DNA from 3 places in the Pseudoduganella sp. GW821-FHT05F09 genome. Region 2 is predicted to be linked to each of the others. Evidence: riboswitches for the same ligand, from Rfam matches in the RefSeq annotation. Region 2 holds a riboswitch; each other region holds the start of a gene.
What was found. Region 2 has a riboswitch for cobalamin ahead of AC07S4_RS05905 (TonB-dependent receptor). Riboswitches for the same ligand answer to the same signal wherever they lie in the genome.
Positions count from the first base shown of each region.

Region 1: linked by a shared signal. The riboswitch ahead of AC07S4_RS30205 (TonB-dependent receptor domain-containing protein) and the one ahead of AC07S4_RS05905 (TonB-dependent receptor) in region 2 are both predicted to bind cobalamin.
Region 3: linked by a shared signal. The riboswitch ahead of AC07S4_RS17950 (cobaltochelatase subunit CobN) and the one ahead of AC07S4_RS05905 (TonB-dependent receptor) in region 2 are both predicted to bind cobalamin.

Region 1 is NZ_JBWKSD010000018.1:13,178-17,586, reverse strand. Features, by position in the region: gene cobT (nicotinate-nucleotide--dimethylbenzimidazole phosphoribosyltransferase) at 1-403, shown strand, start outside; gene AC07S4_RS30215 (adenosylcobinamide-GDP ribazoletransferase) at 416-1,198, shown strand; gene AC07S4_RS30210 (histidine phosphatase family protein) at 1,201-1,782, shown strand; cobalamin riboswitch at 1,788-2,016, shown strand; gene AC07S4_RS30205 (TonB-dependent receptor domain-containing protein) at 2,083-3,945, shown strand; gene AC07S4_RS30200 (FecCD family ABC transporter permease) at 3,962-4,409, shown strand, end outside.
Region 2 is NZ_JBWKSD010000002.1:158,286-162,694, reverse strand. Features, by position in the region: gene AC07S4_RS05910 (M1 family metallopeptidase) at 1-1,309, opposite strand, end outside; cobalamin riboswitch at 1,372-1,625, shown strand; gene AC07S4_RS05905 (TonB-dependent receptor) at 1,693-3,681, shown strand; gene AC07S4_RS05900 (thiol:disulfide interchange protein DsbA/DsbL) at 3,813-4,409, shown strand, end outside.
Region 3 is NZ_JBWKSD010000005.1:252,115-256,523, reverse strand. Features, by position in the region: gene AC07S4_RS17960 (DCC1-like thiol-disulfide oxidoreductase family protein) at 1-243, opposite strand, end outside; gene AC07S4_RS17955 (hypothetical protein) at 215-1,822, opposite strand; cobalamin riboswitch at 1,944-2,161, shown strand; gene AC07S4_RS17950 (cobaltochelatase subunit CobN) at 2,230-4,409, shown strand, end outside.

The DNA.
Region 1 (4,409 bases), on a different contig from region 2:
TGAAGCGGCGGCTGAAAAGCATGCCGGCGCCACCGCGCCGCTGGAAGCGCTGGCGGCGTTCGGCGGCTTCGAGATCGCCATGATGGCGGGCGCCATGCTGAAGGCGGCCGAGCTGCGCAAGGTGCTGCTGATCGACGGCTTCATCGTCACCAGCGCGCTGCTGGTTGCGGCGCGCCTACAGCCGGCCATTCTCGATTACTGCGTGTTTGCGCACTGCTCGGACGAAAGCGGCCATAAGCTGATGCTGGAGAACCTGGGCGCGCGCCCGTTGCTGAACCTGGGCCTGCGCCTGGGCGAGGGCACCGGCAGCGCGCTGGCCCTGCCGCTGCTGCAGGCGGCGGTGAATTTCGTGAACCAGATGGCGACCTTTGAGTCGGCCCAGGTCAGCGAGAAGTCAGAGTAAATCCAGGCCGCCATGCATCAGCTCCGCCTGTTCTTTATAGCGCTGCAGTTCTTCACGCGCCTGCCCATTCCGCGCTGGGTGGGCTTCGAACCGTCCTGGCTGCACCATGCGTCGCGCTACTTCCCGCTGGTGGGACTGGTAGTGGCGGCTATCGCGGCGGCGGTGTACGCGGCGGCGGCGTGGCTCTTCCCGGCGCCGGTGGCGGTGCTGCTGGCGACGGCGGCGGGCATCTATGCCACCGGCGCCTTCCATGAGGACGGCTTTGCCGATATGTGCGACGGCTTTGGCGGCGGCATGACGCCCGGGCGCGTGCTCGAGATCATGAAGGACTCGTGCATCGGCGCTTATGGCGCGATCGGCACCATCTGCCTGCTGGCGGTGAAGTGCACGGCGCTGGCCATGCTGCCGCCCGCCGTGGCCGTGGCCGCGCTGTTCCTGGCGCATCCGCTTTCCCGGCTGGCCGCCACTTCGCTGATCTGGCGAATGGAATACGCGCGCGCCGAGGGCAAGGCCAAGCCCATGGCGCAGGAAATGAACGGCGCCGAATTCGGCATTGCGTGCGCCTGCGCCGCATTGCCTGCAGCGCTCATCGGCTGTATGGGATGGCTGCCCTGGATTTCCATCGGCGCGGCGACGCTGGCGGCGCTGGCCGCCGCCGTCTGGCTGGGCCGCAAATTCAAGCGCCGCATCGGCGGCTATACGGGCGACTGTCTGGGCGCGGTGCAGCAGCTGGCCGAGGTGCTGATCTATCTGTGCGTGCTGGCCGGGCTGGGCCACGGCGCATGGCAGGCGTAGGCATGCGCCTGATCCTGGTGCGCCATCCGCTGCCGCTGGTGGCGCCGGGCGTCTGCTACGGGAGCAGCGACCTGCCCGCAGCGCAGGACGATATCCAGCGCGTGCACGCCGCGCTGCTGGGCAGCGCCAGCATCCCTCCCGGTACGCCTGTCTACGCCAGTCCCTTGCAGCGCTGCGCCGTGCTGGCCGGCCGCCTTGGCGTCCACACGCTGGACGCGCGCCTGGCGGAAATGGATTTCGGCGGCTGGGAGCTGCGCAGCTGGGACGACATTCCGCGCGCCGAGATCGATGCATGGGCGGCGGACCTGGCGAACTACCGTCCCGGCGGCGGCGAAAGCGTGCTGCAGGTGGCGGCGCGCGTGGCGGCGTTCCGGGCGGAGCTGCTGGACCGGAGCAAGCAAGAACACGATCACGGGCACCGGCGCGCCGCCATCATCTGCCACGCCGGCACCATCCGCCTGCTGATGGCGCTCGAAGCCGGCCTAAAAGCCGGCCTCCCTCTCGAGGAAATCGCGCTGCGGGCCGCCGCCGCGCCGCACAAAATCGCCTACGGCGAAACTGTCATTTTGGAAGCTGTCGCCTGAAGCCGATATAATGGCGGCGTTTTGGTGCCCGCGCGCATGTCCATGCGCGCAGTTAAACGGGAAACACGACGCCGCTCCCCACAAGGAAAACGGCCAACGTGTGCTGCCCCCGCAACGGTAAACAAGTGTCGCCCACAGCGACAAGCTGCCTCCTTAAGACCACTGTGCTTTGCATGGGAAGGTGAGGCAGTTCAACTTGCGAGCCCGGATACCGGCCAAAGCAGGTGGATGCGCTGCGCGCATCTGTTCAATCCAGCCCACGGGGAAGTAGGCTGGTTGCATACTATACAAAGAAATAATATGAGCTCTCCTGTAATCCGGCACGCGGCCGCCACGTCGCTTGCGCTGGCTATTCCTATGGCGTTGTGCACGCCTTCCTACGCCCAGACCACCGCTTCCGACAGCGTCATCGTCACCGCCACCCGTTCGCCGCAGCTGCAGCGCGACGTGCTGAGCGACATCGTCACCCTGGGCGCGGAAGACATCGCGCGCTCCGGCGCCGGCTCCATCACCGACCTGCTGCAGCGCCAGCGCGGCATCGAGATCTCCCGCAACGGCGGCCCCGGCACCAACTCCAGCGTGTTCCTGCGCGGCGCCAACGCCAACCAGACCGTGGTGCTGGTGGACGGCGTGCGCATCGGCTCCCTGTCGTCCGGCACCGCCAGCTGGTCCGGTATTCCGCTGCAGGCGATCGACCGCATTGAAATCGTCTACGGTCCCATGAGCTCCCTGTACGGCGCCGACGCCATTGGCGGCGTCATACAGATCTTTACGAAAAAGGGCGCTGGCCCGCAGACCGTGTCGGCCTCGCTCGGCGCCGGCAGCGACAAGACCCGCAAATTCGACGCCAGCATCTTCGGCGCCACCGAGGGCGACAACAGCTTCAGCTACGCGCTCAGCGCCGGCAAGGAAAAGTCGGACGGCTTCTCCGCCACCAAGCCTGGCAGCACCAGCTACAACGCCGACGACGACGGCTACGACCGCGTGAGCACCTCCGGCCAGTTCGGCTTCCAGGTCGCCAAGGGCCATGGCCTGGGCCTGGTGTTCCTGAACAGCCGCACCGACGGCCAGTTCGACAGCGGCGCCAGCCGCTACGACACGCGCAGCCAGACCAAGCTAGCCAACATCGGCGTATTCAGCAAGAACCAGCTGTCGGCCAACTGGCACAGCACCGTGCAGCTGGCCAAGGCCGAGGACACCTCGGTCTCCGACACCGGCGTGGCCAGCGCCTACAGCCGCATCGAAAGCAAGCAGACCGACGCCACCTGGCAGAATGATTTCCGCATCGGCGAAGACACCCTGCAAGTGCTGTTCGGCCACCGCGAAGAAGAAGTGGTGTCCGGCACCACGCCTGCGCTGGGCAAGGTCCGCAAGACCGATTCCTACGCCGGCGCCTACAGCCTGAAGCGCGGCGCGCACCTGGCCACCTTCGGCCTGCGCGCGGACGACAGCTCGCAGTACGGCACCAAGACCACCGGTTCGGCCGGCTACGGCTACCGCTTCAGCAGCGCGCTGCGCGCCAGCGCCAGCTACGCCACCAGCTTCCGCGCGCCGACCTTCAATGAGCTGTACTACCCCGGCTTCGGCTACGAGAACAACAAGCCCGAGCAAGGCCGAAACGCCGAAGCCGGCCTGCAGTACGACGACGGCGTGACCGGATTCGGCGCCAGCATCTACCGCAACAAGCTGACCGACATGCTGGTGACCACCACCCCGTGCCCGGACCCGGCACGCAAGGGCAGCTGCGCCTACAACGTCAACCACGCCATGCTGGAAGGCGTGTCGCTGAGCGCCAGCCGCCGCCTGGGCGCGTTCACCGTGGCCGGCAACGCCGACTGGCAGGACCCGAAAGACGAGACCACCGGCAAATCGCTGGCGCGCCGCGCGAAAAAACACGGCAACGCCAGCGTAGAATACGCCAGCGGCGCAGTGGCCGCCGGCGCCGAGCTGCAAGTGTCCGGCAGCCGTTTCGACGACGCGGCCAACGCCCGCCGCCTGGGCGGCTACAGCCTGCTGAACCTGTACGCCACCTGGCAGTTCGCGCGCGACTGGTCCGTGCTGGCGCGCTGGAACAACGTCACCGACAAGAACTACGAAGTGGCGCGCAACTACGCTACACCGGGCGCCAAGTTCTTTGCCGCTGTGCGTTACGGCATTAAATAAAGGTACAAAAAGGCACATGCATCCACACTCCCGCAACCTGCGCACGCGAGCAGCCGCCATCACCGGCGCGCTGCTGCTGTTCGTCATCGCCAGCCTGCTGTTTTCCGGCGTGACCGGCTCGGTGCACATTCCGCTGTCCGACATTCCCGGCGCGCTGGGCGAGCTGTGGGGCGGCCAGGCCAACAGCCTGGCCGCCACCCTGCTCGACCTGCGCGGCAGCCGCGCGCTGACGGCTTTTGTCACCGGCGCGGCGCTGTCCCTGGCGGGCGTGATGATGCAGGCCTTGCTGCGCAATCCGCTGGCCGACCCCTACGTGCTGGGCATTTCGTCCGGCGCGGCGGTGGGCGCGCTGGCGGCCATGCTGTTCATGTGCGCGGCCTGGGTAGTGGATGCGGCGGCCTTCGGCGGCGCCGTGGCGGTGTCCATGATGCTGTACTTCCTGGCGCGGCGCGACATGCGCAGCG
Region 2 (4,409 bases):
CGTCCAGCATCGGCTCCTCGAACTCGTTGGAGGCCAGGATGCCGTAGAAGTAGCCGTGCCCGAATTCGTGGATGTTGACCAGGTCCAGTTCGAATTCCTGGCGCGATTTCGGGTCCACCGTGGCGTAGCTGTCGGCGGTGTAGAAGGTCGGGTACTCCATGCCCGCCGCCTCGCCTGCGTTATGCGGCGGCAGCACCACGGTCAGCGTCTTGTAGGGGTAGGGGCCCAGCGTCTTGGAGTAGTAGGTGAGCGCATCCTGCGCGGCCTTGAGCGAGGGCGCGGCGCTGGCCGCGAACTCCGGCATGTAGAGCACCTTGATGCTGACCGGCGGGCTGCCCTCACCGCTCCAGCTGCCCGTCAGCGGCGGCGCATAGCGCTTGTCGGCGGTCCAGGCGAAATCGTGCACGTCGCCTTGCACGTAGTGGTGCGTGAGCATGCCGTTCTTTTCCACCGGTGCGCCTTGCAGTTCGCCGGTGGCGCCTACCGTGTAGTCCTTGGGCGCGGTGAGCTTCACGTCGTAGCTGCCGAAGTCCGCGTAGAACTCGGCTTCGGCGTGGTATTCGTGCACGTTCCAGCGCGGCCTGGTGGCGCCGCGCTCGCCCGCCAGTTCCAGCACGCCTATCTTGGGGAACCATTGCGCCACCAGGTGGAAGCTGCCGAAGTAGCCGCTGCGCGCCAGCAGCCGTGGCAGCTGGCTGTGGAAGCCGATGTCCAGCGTGGTGGTGGCGCCGGCCTGCACAGCCTGCGGCAGGTCCAGCCGCACCACGGTGCGGTCGCCGGCCGGGCCGCCGTCCGGCTGCACGAAGGACTGTTCCACTTTGGCGCCGCCTTGGGTCACGCTGCGCAGGTCGATATGGCCCCATTCGCCGTCCTTGGGATCGCGGCTGAAGACGCCGCCGCCTCGGGCGCGGTGCTCGGTGAAGAAGGTGGTGCCCGCATGTTCGAAGGCGTTCAGGTAGAGGTGCAGGTAGACCGTGCGCACCGGATGCGCGCTGCGGTTGCGCCAGGTGAGCTGCTGCTTGCCGTCCACCGTGTGCTTGTCCGGGTCCAGCGTGGCGTCGATCTTGTAGTCCACCACGCGGTCGGACAGCGTGGCTTCGCTGCCGGTGCGCGGGCCGCCCCAGGCGTCCGGCGCGCTGGGCGCGGCCACGGCGGCGGCCTGCGCGGGCGCGAAGGGGATGCCGGTGTCCGTGTAGGGTTCGGGGATGGCGATGACCTGGACTTGCGCCAGCGCCAGCGCGGCCAGCGTGGCGGCGGCGGCCGTGGCGGCGAGGACGGCGGCGAGCTTGCGGTAGGAGTGTGGGTTCATGGCGCCACTATAACGAAGCACGTAATTATTTGCCAACGAAATCATCCGCCTGGGGGCCGGGAGTATAATGGCGGCGTTTTGGTGCCCGCGTCCATGCCCTTGGACGCAGTTAAACGGGAAACACAAGGCAGCCGGCGCTTTTTTGCAGCGCGGCGGCCAAGGTGTGCTGCCCCCGCAACGGTACGCAAGCGCCGCGCTCCTGCAGTACATGCGCGGCAGGCTGGATCGACAACCACTGCGCAGGCCAGTCCCGCGCCGGAAGGTGATCCCGTCCCGTCTTGCCAGCCCGGATACCGGCCAAACAGGTGAAAGCGCTGAAAGCCTTTCGTTGAATCCGGCCTGCGGGGACGCAGGCGGATGCTCACTACGCATAAAAGTACAACATGACCTTCTCGAATTCCTGCCGCGCGCCGGCCTCGTCGCCGCTGGCGCTTGCCGTGGCGCTGTGCTTCTCCGCCGCTTCGTTTACAGTTTCTGCGCAAACCCGGATCGCCGGCGATGTGCTTGCTTCGGTTGTGGTGACCGGCGCGCGCTTCGACAGCGATCCGTCGCTGCTGCCCATCGGCGCCACCGTCATCAGCGCGGCCGAAATCCGCCGCGCCGGCGTGAGCGACGTGAACCAGGCCATCCGCAAGATCGGCGGCGTGCTGGGCCACCAGAGCCTGGACGGCAGCCCGGACTTCGCGCTGGACCTGCGCGGCTTCGGCACCAACAGCAGCCAGAATATGGTGGTGCTGCTGGACGGCGTGCGCCTGTCCGAGAACGAACTGAGCTCGGCCATCCTGTCCACCATCCCGGTCGATTCGGTTGAGCGCATCGAGATCACGCGCGGCGGCAGCAGCGTGCTGTTCGGCGACGGCGCCACCGGCGGCGTGATCCAGATCATCACCAAGCGCCCCGGCGCGCGCAACGCCGGCACGCACGGCAGCGTGTACGCCGAAGCGGGCCAGCTCGGCCTGCGCGAAGGCCGCGCGGCGCTGAACCACAGCGCCGGCGACTGGGCTTTCGACCTGTCCGGCGGCGCGCTCGACACCGACAACTACCGCGACAACAACGCCTTCAAATCGCGCAGCGTGAACGCCGGCGCGCAACTGGGCTTTATCGGCGGCCGCGCCGGCGTGCGCCTGTCGAGCACCCGCCAGGACTCGCGCTTCGCCGGCTCGCTGAGCCAGGCCCAGTTCGACGCCAACCCGCGCCAGGCCGCCACGCCCAAGGACTTCGGTGCGCTCGACAGCGACCGCTTCACCGCCTTCGTCGAAGCCAAGCTGGCGGGCTACGACCTGGCCGCCGAGCTGTCGCACCGCCGCAAGGAACTGGAAGCGACTTACTTCTACGGCACCACGTCCTCCGTGCTGGACTACGAAAGCAAGCAGACCCAGTTCTCGCCGCGCGTGCGCAAGCTGGACCAGTTCGGCGGCGTGCTGAACGAAGCGGTGGCGGGCGTGGACTTCATCGACTGGACCCGCGAGCAGAAGGGCTCCAGCCCAAGCAAGGCCACGCAGAAATCCAAGGCGCTGTACCTGCGCGACGAAGTCAAGTGGGAGGCCTTCCGCCTGGCCGCAGGCGTGCGCCGCGAGCTGTTCGAGAAGACCAACGCCGATCCGTCGCCGTGGTCCACCGCCAACTACGGCGTGACCCAGGGCGTGAACGCGTGGGACGTGCAGGGCAGCTATGCGCTGTCGTCGAAAGCCACGCTGCACGCGAAGGCCGGCCACAGCTACCGCGTGGCCAACGCCGATGAAAACGGCTACACGCTGGTGCCCAACACCGTGCTGCAGCCGCAGACCTCGCACGACCTGGAGCTGGGCACCAGCTACACCGACGGCGGCGCCAAGCTGGCCGCGCGCGTGTTCCGCCACGAGCTGCGCAACGAGATCTATTACGATCCGACCGCCGGCGCGTTCGGCTTTGGCGCCAACACCAACCTGGCGCCGACCAAGCGCCAGGGCTTCGAGGTGGACGCGAGCGCCGAGCTGGCGCGCGACTGGACGCTGAGCGGCCACTACCAGCGCGTGAAGGCCACCTTCACCGAAGGCGCCGTCGCCGGCCGCGAAATGGTGCTGGTGCCGAAGAACGTGCTGAGCGCGCGCCTGACCTGGACCCCGGCCGACGGCCAGACCGCCGACATCGGCGCGCAGTGGGTGGACAGCCAGCGCTTCGGCTCCGACTTCACCAACAGCTGCAGCGCGCGCATTCCGTCCTACACCACGCTGGACGCCCGCTATGCGCGCAAGTTCGGCGCCTGGGAAGTGGCTGTCGCCGGCCTGAACCTGGCCGACAAGCAGTACTACGGCATGGCCTTCCAGTGCCGAGGCGGCATCTACAGTTCGGACGGGCGCCAGATCAAGCTGTCGGCGCGCTACGAGTTCTGATGCGCGCTTAAATCAGGCTTAAAATCCCCGCTGGCCGGGGATTTTTGCTGTCCGGCCTGATGGCGGACGCGAAAAAATGGTAATCTCGCGGCGTCTCACCGTTCTCCACTCATATTCCCAGAAGGATCATTATGCGTTTCCTGCGCCTGATTATTGCCGCCGCCGCCCTGTCTTTCACCGCAGCCGGCGCCTCCGCCGCTGAGCCGAAGGAAGGCGTGGACTTCACCACGCTGGCTTCCCCGGTGCGCACCGACACCGGCAAGAAAGTGGAAGTTATCGAGTTCTTCATGTATTCCTGCCCGCACTGCAACGCCTTCGAACCGGCGCTGCACGAGTGGGTGAAGCAGCAGGGCGACAAGATCGCCTTCCGCCGCGTGCACTTCCCGGCCGGCGGCCCGAACGACGCCCAGGCCCATGCCTATCTGACGCTGGAAGCGATGGGCAAGCTGGAAGAGTTCCACAACAAGATCTTCCGCGCCATCCACGTTGAGCGCAACCGCCTCAACAAGGACGACGCCATGACCGATTTCCTGGTCAAGAACGGCATCGACAAGGCGAAATACCTGGAGTTCTTTAATTCCTTCGCCGTACAGACTAAAATGAAGCGTGCGGCCCAGGTGGTCACCGCCTACAAGGTGGACAGTGCGCCTACCATCGTGGTTGACGGCCGTTTCGTGACCTCGCCGTCGCAGGCCGGCCGTCCGGGCATGGCGGAGCAGGCTTCGCAG
Region 3 (4,409 bases), on a different contig from region 2:
CTCGGCGCCGAAGTAGATGCGTCCTCCGTACAGCGCGGCCATGCCCTGGTTCAGGTCATAGCCGCCTTGCTGCAGCATGCCGGCGAGTACCGGCCGGGCGCGCGCATCCACCAGGTGCACCGGACCGGCGGACTCGCGCAGTTTGAGCACCTGCACATAGCTGGAGCAGAACGGGCATTCGCCGTCGTACACGATCACCAGGCCGCCGGGATACTCAGCCTGCAAGGTCGATGCGATATTCATTGTGATAGACCTTTCGCTTCAGGGCGCCGCTGTCCGGGTCGAGACAGACTGATTCGACCACCAGACGATACGCATCCACGCCGCGCATGTCCACGCCCGCAAACGCTTGCTCGACCGACGGCGCGCTCCAGAAATGGTGGGGGTAGAGCTGCCTGGACCAGCGCCCGTCCGGCCCCGCCTTGCCGATTACCTGGCGGTGGTAGCCCCGGATAAAGGCCGACAGCGCCGCGCCGTTCCAGCCCGCGCCTGCGGCCGGCGCCGCACTGCTGAAATCGCAGCGGTAGGACAGTCTCCGCACGGCGGAGGACAAGGTGCCGCCGTTGGTGGCCGTGGGCAGGTAGTTCCCCGGAGGCAGGCCGAAACTCATGTGCGCAATTGGATAGGAGTAGAAGCCGAATGCGGTCGACGGTACCCGCGCCGTGCCGCCGTCCTTTTTCACCACTTCAAAATACGCTTCATTGACGGCCAGGCTGTCATACCATCCCAGCCTGGCGACATGGGCGAATAGCGGCGACAGCGCAATGGCGAGCGCGCCCGCCGCGCCCGTGCGCCAGTTGAACGCGCTGCGCGGCAGCTGCGACGCTGCGGCGATGATGGACAGGTTCACCATGAACCAGGTCCAGAAATTCGCCCCGGCCAGTATGAAAATCCCGAGGTGCATCAGGTCGAACAAGGTGAACAGGACCAGCAGCAAGCGCCGGTTGGCAAACACCAGTATGGCCGACAGCTGGATCAGGAAAACGCCCACCGCGAACGGCCGTCCCACTACCTGCAGCAAGCCGGACACCGCGCTGGTGAGCGCGGTCCAGTCGCCCCACAGCAGCTGCTTGTTGTGCAGCGCGATGTGATAGATGTTGCGGTTCTCGTTGTTGAGCACCCAGTCCAGCACGCCGCCATCCAGGCCGCCCTTGGCCAGGGAGGAATAAAAGTAGTTCGCCGCCTGCATGGCAATCGCGATGAACAGGATGGCCCAGTAGGGCGCCGCGCCGGCAAGGTGCTTGCCGCCCTCCGGCCACGCGCGCTTGGCCAGCTCCAGCGCAAGCACGGACACGGCCAGGTAGGCCGGCAGCTGTATCAGTGGATAGACATCGAGCAGCGTCTCGTAGGGAAAGCCGGTGATATAGCCCGCCGCATGCTTGACCCAGTAGGCATAGAAGCCGCAATACAGCAGCCAGGCCGGGCGCCGCATGGCCAGCAGTGCCGCCAGCCCGGCGCTCAGCCAGGCGGCGGACAGCATGAACTGGCTCCAGCCATTGAAATCATGCGCAACTGCCGGGACCGAAGGGTAGAGCAGGACGCTGTAAAGACCGCAGGAAATGGCCAGGCCGCGCATCAGCGTGCGCAGTGGCCGGGGCGCCGCCCCGTAGCCTATGCCGGACGCCGCGATGCAGGCCGCCAGCACGGCGCCCAGTGCAGGCAGTGTGACGGAAGGGTAATTGCGCAGCAGGCGCTCGGCCAGCCAGTAGCCCTGGAACAGGGCCGCAGAAAACACGGCCACCGCCAGCAGGGCGGGCCAGTTTGCGGCCGGTTCAATCTCCGCCCCGGACGGGGCGATGGGGCTGCAAGTGGATGGTTCCATGGCCTTCCTTTTCCGTGCGGTGCAAAAACCTTAATGCGCGCTGCGGCGTCCGTCCAGCGCAACGAATGGGTTTCATGACGCCGCTCAAATTTGTTCAATCCAGGCGCCGGGTACGGTAGAATCGCGGCATTACGTGAATGGTGCCCTCCCGCTTGTCGGCTGGAGGGTGAAACGGGAAGCCGGTGACGCGCGCGATTTTCATTGCGAGCCAGTCCGGCGCAGCCCCCGCTGCTGTAAGCCTGACGACTTTGACCGAACGCCACTGTGCATTGCACGGGAAGGCAGGGCCAGGGAAGGATGAAGGCCAGCCAGAAGACCGGCCAGTCACGAAGATTGTGCAAAAACCCGGGGTGTGGTTTTGCCTGTTTTCCTGCGCGCCTGGCGCGCAGTCACTGCTAAAGTTCAAATTGGGCACTTCCATACTCCTGCGGCTAGCCGCAGCGCTGTTGTGCGCCTGCGCTTGTGCGCACGCGCCTGCGGCCAATCTGTTCGCCATCGTCACCGAGCGCGCCGCGCCGGCCGCCATCGAGGCCGCGCACCGCCATCTGGCCAGCCATCCCGGCGACCGCATCGTGCTGCGCACGCCGGCCCAGTGGATGGCCGCCAGCGAGCGTGACGCCGGCCTGTGGATCAAACAGGCCGACAGCGTGCTGGCCGTGTCGCTGTTCGGCGACCCGGCGCGCCGCCTCAAGGACGCCTTGCCGCGCAATGTACGCGCGCAGACCGCCGTGCTGGCCTTCAACGGCGAAGCGAGCCTGAGCCTGATGAGCCGCGACGGGCGCGCCGGCATGCAGGCCTTTTCGCCGGACACGCTGCGCGAACTGTCCTCCGAAGCGCCGTCGCCTGCTGCCCTGAAAGCTGCGCAGGCCGACCCCGCCGCGAGCCGCTGGCTGGCGGCGCGCCAGGTCTGGCAGGCGGGCGGCGTGGACAATACGGCGGCGCTGTTTGCGCACCTGCTCAATCCGGCCATGAAGCTTGCTGATCCGCTGCCTGAGCCAACGCTGCGCGTGCGCGTGGGCCAGCGCGAGCTGACTGACGCGCAGGCCTGGGGCAAGGGCGCGCAGCTTGGACTGAAGCCGCAGCCCACCGTGGTGGTGCTGGACCTGTCGAATATGGACAGCATGGTTCCCGCCGCCGTGTGCCGGCAGATCGAACAGCGCGGCCAGCCCTGCGTGCAGGTGCTCACGCGCTGGGGCGGCGCCTCGCGCGAGGCGCTGGAGCGCCTGCCCGAGCTGGTGGTGCCGGCCCAGCCGGCGGCGCTGGTGGTGCTGCAGGACTTCGTGGTGGGTGCGGCCGAAGGGCGCGAAGCGGTTACCGAAGCGTTCAAGCGGCTCAATGTGCCGGTCTTCAAGGCCATCCGCCTGTCCGACCGCAGCGCCGTGCAATGGCGCTTGTCGCCGGACGGCCTGCCGCCGGACTCGGTGCAGTACCGCGTGGCGCTGCCGGAGCTGCAGGGCATAGGCCAGCCCATTGTGGTGGCGGCGCTGGGCCAGCCGCAGCGCGACAAGCAGACCGGCATTGAAAACCGTCCGCCGGTGGTGCTGGCCGACGAAGCCGGGCGCCTCGGCGCGCGCGTGAGCCGCTGGCTGGCGCTGCGCGTAAAGGCCAACCGCGACAAGCGCGTGGCGCTGATCTATTACAACCACCCGCCGGGCCGCCAGAACATCGGCGCGGACAATCTGGACGTGCCGGCCTCGCTGTTCGACATGCTCAACGCGATGAAGGCGGCGGGCTACAGCACCGGCCCGCTGCCGGAATCGCCGCAGGCGCTGCTGGACATGATCATGGCGCACGGCGTGAACCTGCCGGAGGACCGCGCCGCGCTGCGTGAGCTGAGCGGCACGGTGAACAGCGTGAGCGCGGCCGACTATGGCCGCTGGTTCGCCACGCTGCCGCCGCGCGTGCAGGGCGAAATGACCAGCGGGCTGCTGGGCCGCCTGCACGCCGACGTGCTGGAGGCCGAAGCGAACGGCGAACGCGCGCTGGGCCGCAAGCAGGCCGAGGTCATCATCAAGGAACTGCAGCACCTGGTGGAAGGCGCGGACCATCCGCAGCGCGAAGCGGCCATCGCAGGCCTGGCCGAACTGCTGGAGGGCTACCACGCCTGCCTGGAGCTGGCCGGCGCGAAGGATGGCAAGGCAGCCAAGGGCGGCAAGTCCGGCAAGGCCGGCTGCGGCGCGCTGGCGCCGCTCAGCAAGCGCCTGTCCGGCTACGGCATCGAAGGCCTGAAAGGCTGGGGCGCGGCGCCCGGAAAAATCATGGTCGACAGCGGCAAGCTGCTGGTGCCCGGCCTGGTGTTCGGCAATGTCTTCATCGGCCCGCAGCCGCCGCGCGGCTGGGAAGTGGACGAGGAACTGCTGCACGCGAACACCAGCATCACGCCGCCGCACCAGTACCTGGGCTTCTACCACTGGGTGCGCGACCGCTTCAAGGCGGACGCGCTGGTGCATGTCGGCCGCCACTCCACCTACGAATTCCTGCCCGGTAAAGCGGTCGGCCTGAGCTCCGACGACTACCCCAGCCTGATCGCGGGCGACCTGCCCGGCATCTACCCCTACATTGTGGACGGCGTGGGCGAAGGCACGCA